2 regions of the Kribbella sp. NPDC031520 genome follow, and region 2 is predicted to be linked to the other one. Evidence: riboswitches for the same ligand, from Rfam matches in the RefSeq annotation. Region 2 holds a riboswitch; the other holds the start of a gene.
What was found. Region 2 has a riboswitch for S-adenosylmethionine ahead of thrC (threonine synthase). Riboswitches for the same ligand answer to the same signal wherever they lie in the genome.
Positions count from the first base shown of each region.

Region 1 (4,748 bases), on a different contig from region 2:
ACGAGCTCTTCATCGGTCTGTCGACCACGACGGACCCCACGCTGTCGTATGTCGTATCCACCGGGTCAGGCGACGTACGCGCGCTGCCGGAACTTGTCCGCGGCTCGGGCGGCTTCACCCCACCGTCAGTGACCATTACCCGCGTGCAGGGTCCAGTGCCGTACTTCTTGGTCACCCGGGCCGACTTGGGGTTCGACACACCGCGCCCGACTCTCATGTGGGGGTACGGCGGCTTCCGCATCCCGATCCAGGCCGACTACCGGCCCGGCTGGCCGGCGTGGCTCGCTGCCGGGGGAGTGCTGGTCATCACGAACCTCCGTGGTGGCGGGGAGTACGGGGCCGAGTGGCACGACGCAGGGCGGCTCAAGAACAAGCAGAACGTCTTCGACGACTTCATCGCGGTCGCAGAGCACCTGCGGGACACCGGTGTGACGACACCGGCACAGCTGGCGATCCACGGCCGCAGCAACGGCGGTCTGCTGGTTGGTGCGGTGATGACGCAGCGTCCGGATCTGTTCGCGGTCGCACTGCCCGGTGTGGGCGTGCTGGACATGCTGCGGTTCCATCTGTTCACCGTGGGAGCTGCGTGGGCGTCCGACTACGGCCTGCCCGACGACCCGGATCAGTTCGAGGACCTGCTGGCCTACTCGCCACTACATCGAGTCAGCGACGGCACGGCGTACCCGGCGACTCTGGTGGTCACAGGTGATCACGACGACCGCGTGGTTCCGCTGCACAGCCACAAGTTCATCGCTGCGCTGCAGCACGCCCAGTCCGGTCCGCAGCCCGTCTTGACCCGGGTGGAGGTCAACACCGGCCATGGCTTCGGCAAACCTGCCGCGATGATCGCGTCGGAGTGGGCCGACCTACTGGCGTTCGCTGCTCACCACGTAGGTCTCGTACCTCCCGAGCAGTAGGAGGGCTGCTGCTCTACCAGATGCGCGGAGCGTGGAGGTCGCGGGGATCGTCGGACGGCTGACAGCCGTGCGCGGTCTCCGCGTACTCCGTCCGCGGGCCGGTGGTGGCCAGCGTGCGTACGGCGTTGACGAGCCGGTCTACGTGCTCACGGGTCGTACCGAGGCCGAGGCTGGCGCGCACCGCCGTACCGTGCTCGGGGGAGCCGGCGAGCAGGTGGCCGACCAGCGGGTGGGCGCAGAACTTGCCGTCCCGGACGCCGATGCCGTACTCCGCGCTCAGTGCGGCGGACACGAGTGTCGAGGTCAGGCCCTCGATCGTGAAGCAGACCGTGCCGACCCGGTCCGCGTCCGCGCCGAAGATCGAGTACGTCGTGACGCCGTCGATCTGGGCGAGGCCGGTGCGCAGGCGGGCCAGCAGGCTGCGCTCGTGCTGCTCGATCGCGTCGCGGTGCCTGGTGATCGCGGCGCAGGCGCTTGCCAGCGCGATGGCGCCGATGACGTTGGGGGAGCCGCCCTCGTGCCGCGCCGGGCCGGTTGTCCACACCACGGTGTCGCTCGTGACCGCGTGGGTCGCGCCGCCGCCGTACAGGTACGGGTCGGCGGCGTCGAGCCAGTCGGAGCGGCCGATCAGGGCGCCGGCGCCGTACGGCGCGTAGAGCTTGTGACCGGACAGAGCGACCCAGTCGACGTCCAGGGAGGCGATGTCGACCGGGCGGTGCGGTGCGAGCTGCGCGGCGTCCAGGCAGACCCGCGCGCCGTGCGCCTTGGCCACGTTGGCGATCTCCGCGATCGGGAAGATCTCACCGGTCACGTTCGACGCGCCGGTGACGACGACCAGGCGCGGGCCTTCAGGCGCCTGCCGGAGCGCGTCGGCGACGTTCGTGACGGCCTCGGCCGGGCTGGCCGGCGCCTTGAGCCGGACGGTCCGCTCGGCCGCCCAGGGGAGCAGCGCGGCGTGGTGCTCGGACTCGAACACGATCACGGTCGCGTCCGCCGGTACCGCGTGCGCCAGCAGGTTCAGCGCGTCGGTGGTCTGCCGGGTGAAGATCACCTGGTCGTCGTCGCGCGCACCGACGAACGCGTGCACCTCGGCGCGGGCCCGCTCATACCACTGGGTGGTGATCCGGGACGCGTACCCGTTGCCGCGGTGCACCGAGGCGTACGACGGGAGCGCGGCCTCGACGCTGGCCCGGACGGACTCCAGACACGGGGCGCTCGCACCGTGGTCGAAGTTCGCGTAGTCGGTGACGCGGCCGTCGGCGAGCGGGACCAGCAGGTCCGAGCCGACGGTGGTGGGGATGTTTCCGGTCACCTGGCGGGTCACTGTCGGCCGCTGAGCCGTCGCGCTGGCCGGTTCGAGGATGGAGAGAATCGACATGGTGCTGCTCCCAGGAAGTCCGCGCTTGCCGAACGGGGTATCCGCACGGCCTGGTCTTCACCCGGGGCACCCCACCGCGGAGGAGGGTTGCCGGCCAGCGAGCCGGGGCTTGTCGCTGACACTCATGACCTGCCGAGAACGGTAACGAACGGGCCACGGCTCACGCCAGTGCGAATCCCACGATCTGAGACCACCGCACAAGGGGTGAGACAGCAACATTCTGGAGTCGGGTCGGTCGGACCCGGATCCGCGCGAGTGGCCCGTGCTGACTCGCGGCTGGTGTTGGATAAGCCCGTGACGACGAACGCTGCGGTGTGGACCGCCCCCGATGTCGAGCGGCCCGACGGTTCGCTGACCGCCCCCGAACGTGAACTGCTGCAGGGATATCTCGACTTCTACCGGACCACGCTGCTGTACAAGTGCGCCGGCCTGACCGCGGAACAGCTGGCCGCGCGCCCCTCGCCGCCGTCGAACCTCTCACTGCTCGGCCTGATCCGCCACCTGACCAAGGTCGAGCGGATCTGGTTCCGCATCCACTTCGCCGCCGACCCTGCCGAGGCCGCTGAGCCGCTGTTCGCGCCCGAGCTCGGGAAGGACGCCGACTTCGAGTTGATCGACCCGGCCGACGCGCAGCCGGCGTACGACGGTCTGATCGCCGAGTGGAAGCTGTCCGACGACGCGGCCGCCGGGCACTCGCTGGACGACCGGTTCACCTTCGGTGGTACCGAGTCGACGCTGCGGATGATCTACATCCACCTCATCGGCGAGTACGGACGGCACTGTGGCCACGCAGACCTGCTCCGCGAGCAGCTGGACGGCGTTACAGGGGCCTGACCGTGCCTTTCACACTCGCCCATCCGGCGGCCGTGCTGCCGCTGGTCCGGCGGCCGTTCGTTGTATCGGCGCTGGTGGCCGGTGCGGTGGCACCTGACCTGCTGTACGTCGACGTGCTCTACCGGATCGCCACGAAGTACATCAACGGCAACTTCACGTTGACGCTGACGCACAAGTTCACGTCTGCGTTCTGGCTGGACCCGTTGCTGGCTTTGCTACTCGTTGCCGTGTTCAACGTGCTCCTGAAGCGGCCACTGGTCGCTCTTGCGCCTCCTGGTCTCGCAGCGCGCCTGCCTGCTCCCCAGGGCTTTCCCAACGTCGTCTAGCTGGTTGTGTCGGCTGTCGTTGGCTCGTTGACCCACGTGGTGTGGGACTCGTTCACCCACGGCGACGGCTACTTCGTCCGCGAGTTCGCGGCGCTCGCCAGCGTGAACCGCATCCTCCAGTACGTCAGCACAGTCGGCGGCTGCTTGATCCTGGCGGTCTGGCTGTACCGCTGGTACCGCCGTACGCCTCCTGTCATCACCCAACGTGACGCGGCCCCTGGCTGGGTGCGGTATCTCGTGCTGAGCGTGCTCGTGCTCTTCGCCGTAGTAGGTGCAGTCGTTGAGCTCAGCCGGGCGGACGGAGGCCTCGGCGGCGAGCCCGCCGTACGGCTCGCCCTGTCCGGGCTCGTCTCCGGCGGCCTGGCGGCACTCGGCTGGTACGTCGTGCTGTGGCACCTGGGGCGGCTGCGTCCTGGCCGTGATGCTACGGATGAGCCGGTGTGATCGGCGTGTGACACGTGGGACTCGTGGGGTAATCGGGGTAGCCTGATCAACATGGCGACCCGCACGTCTTCCCCGGCGCGGGCGCAGAAGTCGGCAGCCAAACGGCCGAGCACGGCCCGTTCGGCTGCTGGTGGACGCTCCCGTCCGTCAGGCGCCCAGAAGCGTGGGCAGAGCTCCAAGCGCGGCGGATCATCCGCGGCGCGGACCAGCACGCCCAAGAACAGCGGACCAGGACCGTTCGCGGCCGCCATGCTCGCGCTCGGCCGCGGGGTCGTGAAGGTCTGGATCGGCATCGCCCATCTGCTCGGCAGCATGGTGCGGGGGATCGGCCACAGCGCCCGCGACCTGGAGCCGGAACACCGCCGTGACGGCGCCGGCCTGTTCCTGATCGGCCTGGCCGTCGTGGTGGCCGCCGCGATCTGGTGGGACCTGCCCGGCTCGGTCGGCAACGCCGTACGGACAGTGGTGGGCGGCAGCATCGGCATGCTCGGTTGGGCGCTGCCGCTGATGCTCGTGGTGATCGCGGTCCGCACCCTGCGGCACCCGGACCGCAACGGTCCCGCCGGTCGTCAGGTGATCGGGTGGACCGCGGTCTGCCTCGGCGTCCTCGGCCTGATCCACATCGCCAACGGCCTGCCCCGGCCGAACAACCCGGCCGACGGCCCGCTCCGCGACGCCGGCGGCGCCATCGGGTACTTCATCTCCTCGTTCCTCTCCGACCTGCTCACGCAGTACGTCGCCGCCCCGCTGCTGGTGCTGCTGTCGATCTTCGGCGCCCTGGTGATCACGGGTACGCCGGTGTACGCGATCCCGCTGCGCTTCCGCGCCGCCTTCGACGTACTGATGGGC
Region 1 is NZ_JBVIKS010000002.1:1,009,169-1,013,916, reverse strand. It holds gene ACZ5BU_RS13535 (prolyl oligopeptidase family serine peptidase) at 1-917, shown strand, start outside; gene ACZ5BU_RS13530 (aminotransferase class V-fold PLP-dependent enzyme) at 931-2,295, opposite strand; SAM riboswitch class IV at 2,312-2,425, opposite strand; gene ACZ5BU_RS13525 (DinB family protein) at 2,590-3,129, shown strand; partial or broken gene ACZ5BU_RS13520 (DUF4184 family protein) at 3,132-3,899, shown strand; gene ACZ5BU_RS13515 (FtsK/SpoIIIE family DNA translocase) at 3,951-4,748, shown strand, end outside.
Region 1: it holds a riboswitch for S-adenosylmethionine, as region 2 does, so the genes downstream of both, ACZ5BU_RS13530 (aminotransferase class V-fold PLP-dependent enzyme) here and thrC (threonine synthase) in region 2, are expected to answer to the same signal.

Region 2 (4,748 bases):
CGAGGACATCGAGGCAAAGGTCGATGCCGTTCGGGGTGGCGAAGCAGACGTCCCTCAGCTCGAATTGCGTCTCGGGCATCGGATCCTCCTCGGTCGGGATCCGAACGTCGCACCTACGGGCTGACATGGTCCAGAGCTACGGCGTGATGACTGTGACTCCTGCTCGAGTGCCGTTGGAGAGGGCTGCGAGAGCGGCTGGGGTTTGGTCGAGGGTGATGGTGCGGGTGATCAACTCGTGCGGGTTGAGGTTGCCGGTGGCAACTAGTTCGAGCATCTCCGGGTAGGCGTGGGCGGGCATGCCGTGACTGCCCAGCCACGACAGCTCCTGGCCGATCAACCGACCCATATCGAGGTTCACGCCGGACGGCAGCAGGCCGACCTGGACGTGGCGGCCGCGCGGCCGGAGCGCGCGCAACGCCTGCTGCACGATGTCGCTGGAGCCGAGCGCGTCGATGGTCACGTGAGCATCGCGCAACTCCAGAGCAGGAGCCTGAACTGTGTGGATCGCGCCGTAGGTCCGGGCCAGTGCGAGCGCTTCTGGGTTGGTGTCGATGGCTGTTACTTCGGCACCCAACGCTGAGGCGATCATCACCGCGGACAGGCCGACGCCGCCGCAGCCGAAGATGGCTACTCGTTCTCCGGGCTGTACTTGGGCTACTTGGTGGACGGCGCGGAAGGACGTGGCGAAACGGCAGCCCAGGCCCGCGGCGGTCGCGAAGTCCATCTCGTCGGGGAGTCGGACCAGGTTCACCTCGGCGTACGGTACGGCGACGTACTCGGCGAAGGAGCCCCAGTAGTTGAAGCCGGGCTGGAGCTGGTTCGGGCAGACCTGCTGGTTGCCCTCCAGGCACTGCTCGCACTTGCCGCACGCACAGATGAACGGCGTCGTCACCCGATCGCCGACCGCCCAACCGGACACCCCGGCGCCGACCGCGGCGATCGTCCCCGCCAGCTCATGCCCAGGCACATGCGGCAACACGATGTCCGAGTCGTGCCCCATCCACCCGTGCCAGTCACTCCGGCACAACCCGGTCGCCTCGACCTTCAGTACGACCGCCCCGGCCGCCACCACAGGCTCCGCCACCTCACGAACCTCAGGCAGTACGCCGTACTCCTCGATCACCACAGCACGCATGCGTAGAACTTAATCAGCCCACGCAGAACTCGTTGCCCTCGGGATCGAGCATGATGACGTTCGCGAGTACTCCGGGAGCCCAGAACTCCTCGCGGACCTGAACGGCTCCCAGGGTCACGAGCTCAGCCGCCTTGGTACGCATGCGTTCGATCGCGGCGGCATCGTGCTGATCCGAACCGGCGACGCGGATGTCGATGTGGAACCGGTTCTTCGAGGTCTTGGGTTCGGGGACGCGGAGGAACCCGATCGCAGGCCCGACGTCCTCGGGATCCACGATCGATGCCCCGTCCGGATAGTCGTACCCGGGTTCCAGGATGTAGCCGAGCGCGGCAGCCCAGAACTCTGCCAGGCGCTGCGGGTCGGCGGCGTCTCCGCCGAGGGTCCATTTCGTCGCCATAGCGGTGACGATAGCCCCGGTTCCGGACGGAGTACGCCCGGAACCGGGGGAGAATCAGCCGCCGGCGACTGCGGGGATGATGGAGACCTGGCCGCCGTCCTTGATCGCGGTCTGGAGGCCGTCGGCGAAGCGGACGTCGTCGTCGTCGACGTACACGTTCACGAACCGGCGCAGCTCGCCCGAGTCGTCCAGTACGCGACCCTTGATGCCCGGGTACGACGCGTCCAGCGAGTCGAGTACCTCGGTCAGCGTCGCGCCCTCGGCGGACACCTCGGACACCCCCTGGGTGTAGGGCCGCAGGATGGTCGGGACCCGAACGCTCACACTCACTGCAGGCCTGCCTTCACGAAGGCGTCGTACGACGCGGGGATGGTCACCTTGGGGCCGACCCGGTCGGCCACGGCGTCGAGCGTCTTCAGCCCGTCGCCGGAGTTGATGATCACGGTCTCGGCGTCGGGATCGAGCTGCCCGGTCGCGATCAGCTTCTTCAGCGTCGCGACGGTCACCCCGCCGGCGGTCTCGGCGAAGATGCCCTCGGTCCGCGCCAGCAACTGGATGCCCTCGACGACCTCTTCGTCGGAGACGTCCTCGATGGCGCCGTTGGTACGGCGGGCCACGTCCAGCACGTACGGCCCGTCGGCCGGGTTGCCGATCGCGAGCGACTTCGCGATGGTGTCCGGCTTCACCGGCTTCACCACGTCGTGCCCGTCCCGGAACGCCTGCGCCACCGGGGAGCAGCCGGTCGCCTGCGCGCCGTACACCTTGTAATCGGTGGCGTCGACGAGCCCGAGCTTGCCGAGCTCGGTGAAGCCCTTGTCGATCTTGGTCAGCTGCGACCCGGACGCGACCGGTACGACGATCTGCTCCGGCAGCCGCCACCCGAGCTGCTCGGCGATCTCGAACGCGAGCGTCTTGGAGCCCTCGGAGTAGTACGGCCGGACGTTGACGTTGACGAACGCCCAGCCCTCCTCCTCACCGGCGATCTCGGACGCGAGCTTGTTCACGTCGTCGTAGTTGCCCTCGACGGCGACCAGGGTGCCGCCGTACACGGCGGTGGTGATCACCTTCGGGCGCTCGAGGTCGTACGGGATGAACACGACCGAGCGGATACCGGCGCGAGCGGCGGCTGCGGCGACCGCGTTGGCCAGGTTACCGGTGGAGGGGCAGGCGAAGACCTTCATGCCGAGCTCGCGGGTCGCGCTCAAAGCTGAAGCGACCACCCGGTCCTTGAACGAGTGCGTCGGGTTGCCGGAGTCGTCCTTCACCCACAGCTTGCGCAGGCCGAGCTCGCGGGCCAGGTTCTGTGCGTCGACGAGCCGGGTGTAGCCGGGCTCGGTGTTCGGGAAGCTCGCCACGTCGACGGGGACGGGCAGCAGCGGCTGGTACCGCCAGATGTTCTTCGGGCCGGCCTCGATCTGTTCGCGGGTGATCGTCGGGTAGTCGTACCCGACCTCCAGCGGACCGAAGCACTCCATACAGGCGTAGAACGGACCCAGCGGCGACTTCGCACCACAGGCGCGGCAGCTGAGGTGCGTACCGTTGCCGAAGGCACCTTCACGGATGGTGTGGGCGCTCTGGCTCATGAGTGAGGTTCCCTCCTCATCTTCCCCGGTCGCCGGATCTCGGCGCGGGACGGATTTGGCACCGGTCCCTCGCTGTCGGCCCGGACGGGCCTACGGCGGGGAGGGTTGCCGGGACGTCAACGGGCCGTTTCCCTCAATCCCTCTGGATGAGCTCCCCCGAGATTACCCAATCGGGTCCATATTGTGTCCCGTGATCCCACCATCCGAGACGCGCGATCTCAGAGCCGGTGGGTGGCTCCCGGGGTGTGGGTCGGCAGCGATTTGCGCGGGCCGAAGCGGGGGTGGCCGATGCCGGCGAGTTCGATCAGGCGCTGGACGCGGAAACGGTGGCCGCGGTACGGCTCGATCAGCTCGGCGGTGCCGTCGTCGTCCAGCTCCTCGCCGATCAGCGCGTACGACACGTTCCGTGACACGTGGTAGTCCGCGAACGAGAACGCGTCCGCGTCACCGTGCGCCCGCTGACGTACTTCGGCCGCCGTCCACACGCCCACACCGGGCAGCGACCGCAGCCGCCGCTCGATCTCCGCACCGTCGGTCAGCTCGAGCGTCCGCTCCAACGCGCGCGCCCGGGACGCCGCCGTCAGCACCACCCGCGACCGCCGGTTCTCGACTCCCGCCCGCAGGAACTGCCACGACGGGATCAGCCGCCACTCCTCCGGCGACGGCGGCACCATCATCACCCGGTCGCCCTGCCGGCCAGGCCCCGGCGCGGGTTCGCCGTACTCACGCAGCAGCAACCGCCACGCGCGGAACGCCTCCTTACCGGTCACCACCTGCTCGATCCCCGCGGCCGCCATCGCCTCGAACACAGCCCGCGACCGCGGCACCCGGAGATGCGGGAAGCGCCGCGCCGCGTCCACCAGTACCCGATGCTCCGGCAGCGGCTCGAACCCGTCCCAGCTGTCCCGCTCCCCGAGCAGCTCCGGTACGCCGTCCAGCGCCCACTCGGCCCCCGGCCCCCACGCCTCCGCCTCGACGGCCCCGGCGTACGGCGTCAACCGCAACAGCACCGGCCCGTCCGGCGTCCGGGTCGCCCGCCACACGGTCCGCCGCCCCGCGTCGAACACGTACGCCGGATCCCCGGGCCCCTTCCGCAACCCACCGATCACCGAATGCGGATCCACCACCCGCCCAGCCCGCCAGACCCGCACCACCGAACTCACCCGCCAAGTCTTACTCACCCGACCGACAACTACCGCGCCGGTCTCGGCGCCGACGCCAAACGCTCGCGCATCCAGGGGTAGGGATCGACGATCGCGTCGCGGCTCGAGAGCACCGTCTGTACGACGTCCGCCAGCGCCTGGCCCATCACGTAATGCCGGCCCTTGGTCTCACCGACCGGACGCAACAGCCCGAGCTCGGTCAGGCGCGCCAGATCACGGGTGGCGGTCCGCTCCTCGATCCCCGCACGCCGTACGTAGGTTGCCCGACGCATCCGGAATCCCAGCGAGGCGTCGAAGAGCTCATCGGCGACGCGCTCGGCCAAACCGTGCTGCTCGATCAGCTCGTCGAACGCCTGCCAGAGCTTGCCGGCTTCGCGATACCGCCGCCGAACCGTCTGCGCCTGGATGTGATGCGCCCGGAGGTTGAACTTAACCCACAGGTCGGCCGATCGCTCCGGGCGCCAGGCGCC
Region 2 is NZ_JBVIKS010000003.1:630,691-635,438, forward strand. It holds gene ACZ5BU_RS18400 (hypothetical protein) at 1-79, opposite strand, end outside; gene ACZ5BU_RS18405 (zinc-dependent alcohol dehydrogenase family protein) at 137-1,135, opposite strand; gene ACZ5BU_RS18410 (VOC family protein) at 1,149-1,532, opposite strand; gene ACZ5BU_RS18415 (ubiquitin-like small modifier protein 1) at 1,587-1,862, opposite strand; gene thrC (threonine synthase) at 1,859-3,115, opposite strand; SAM riboswitch class I at 3,129-3,268, opposite strand; gene ACZ5BU_RS18425 (DNA-3-methyladenine glycosylase family protein) at 3,334-4,278, opposite strand; gene ACZ5BU_RS18430 (Fic family protein) at 4,308-4,748, opposite strand, start outside.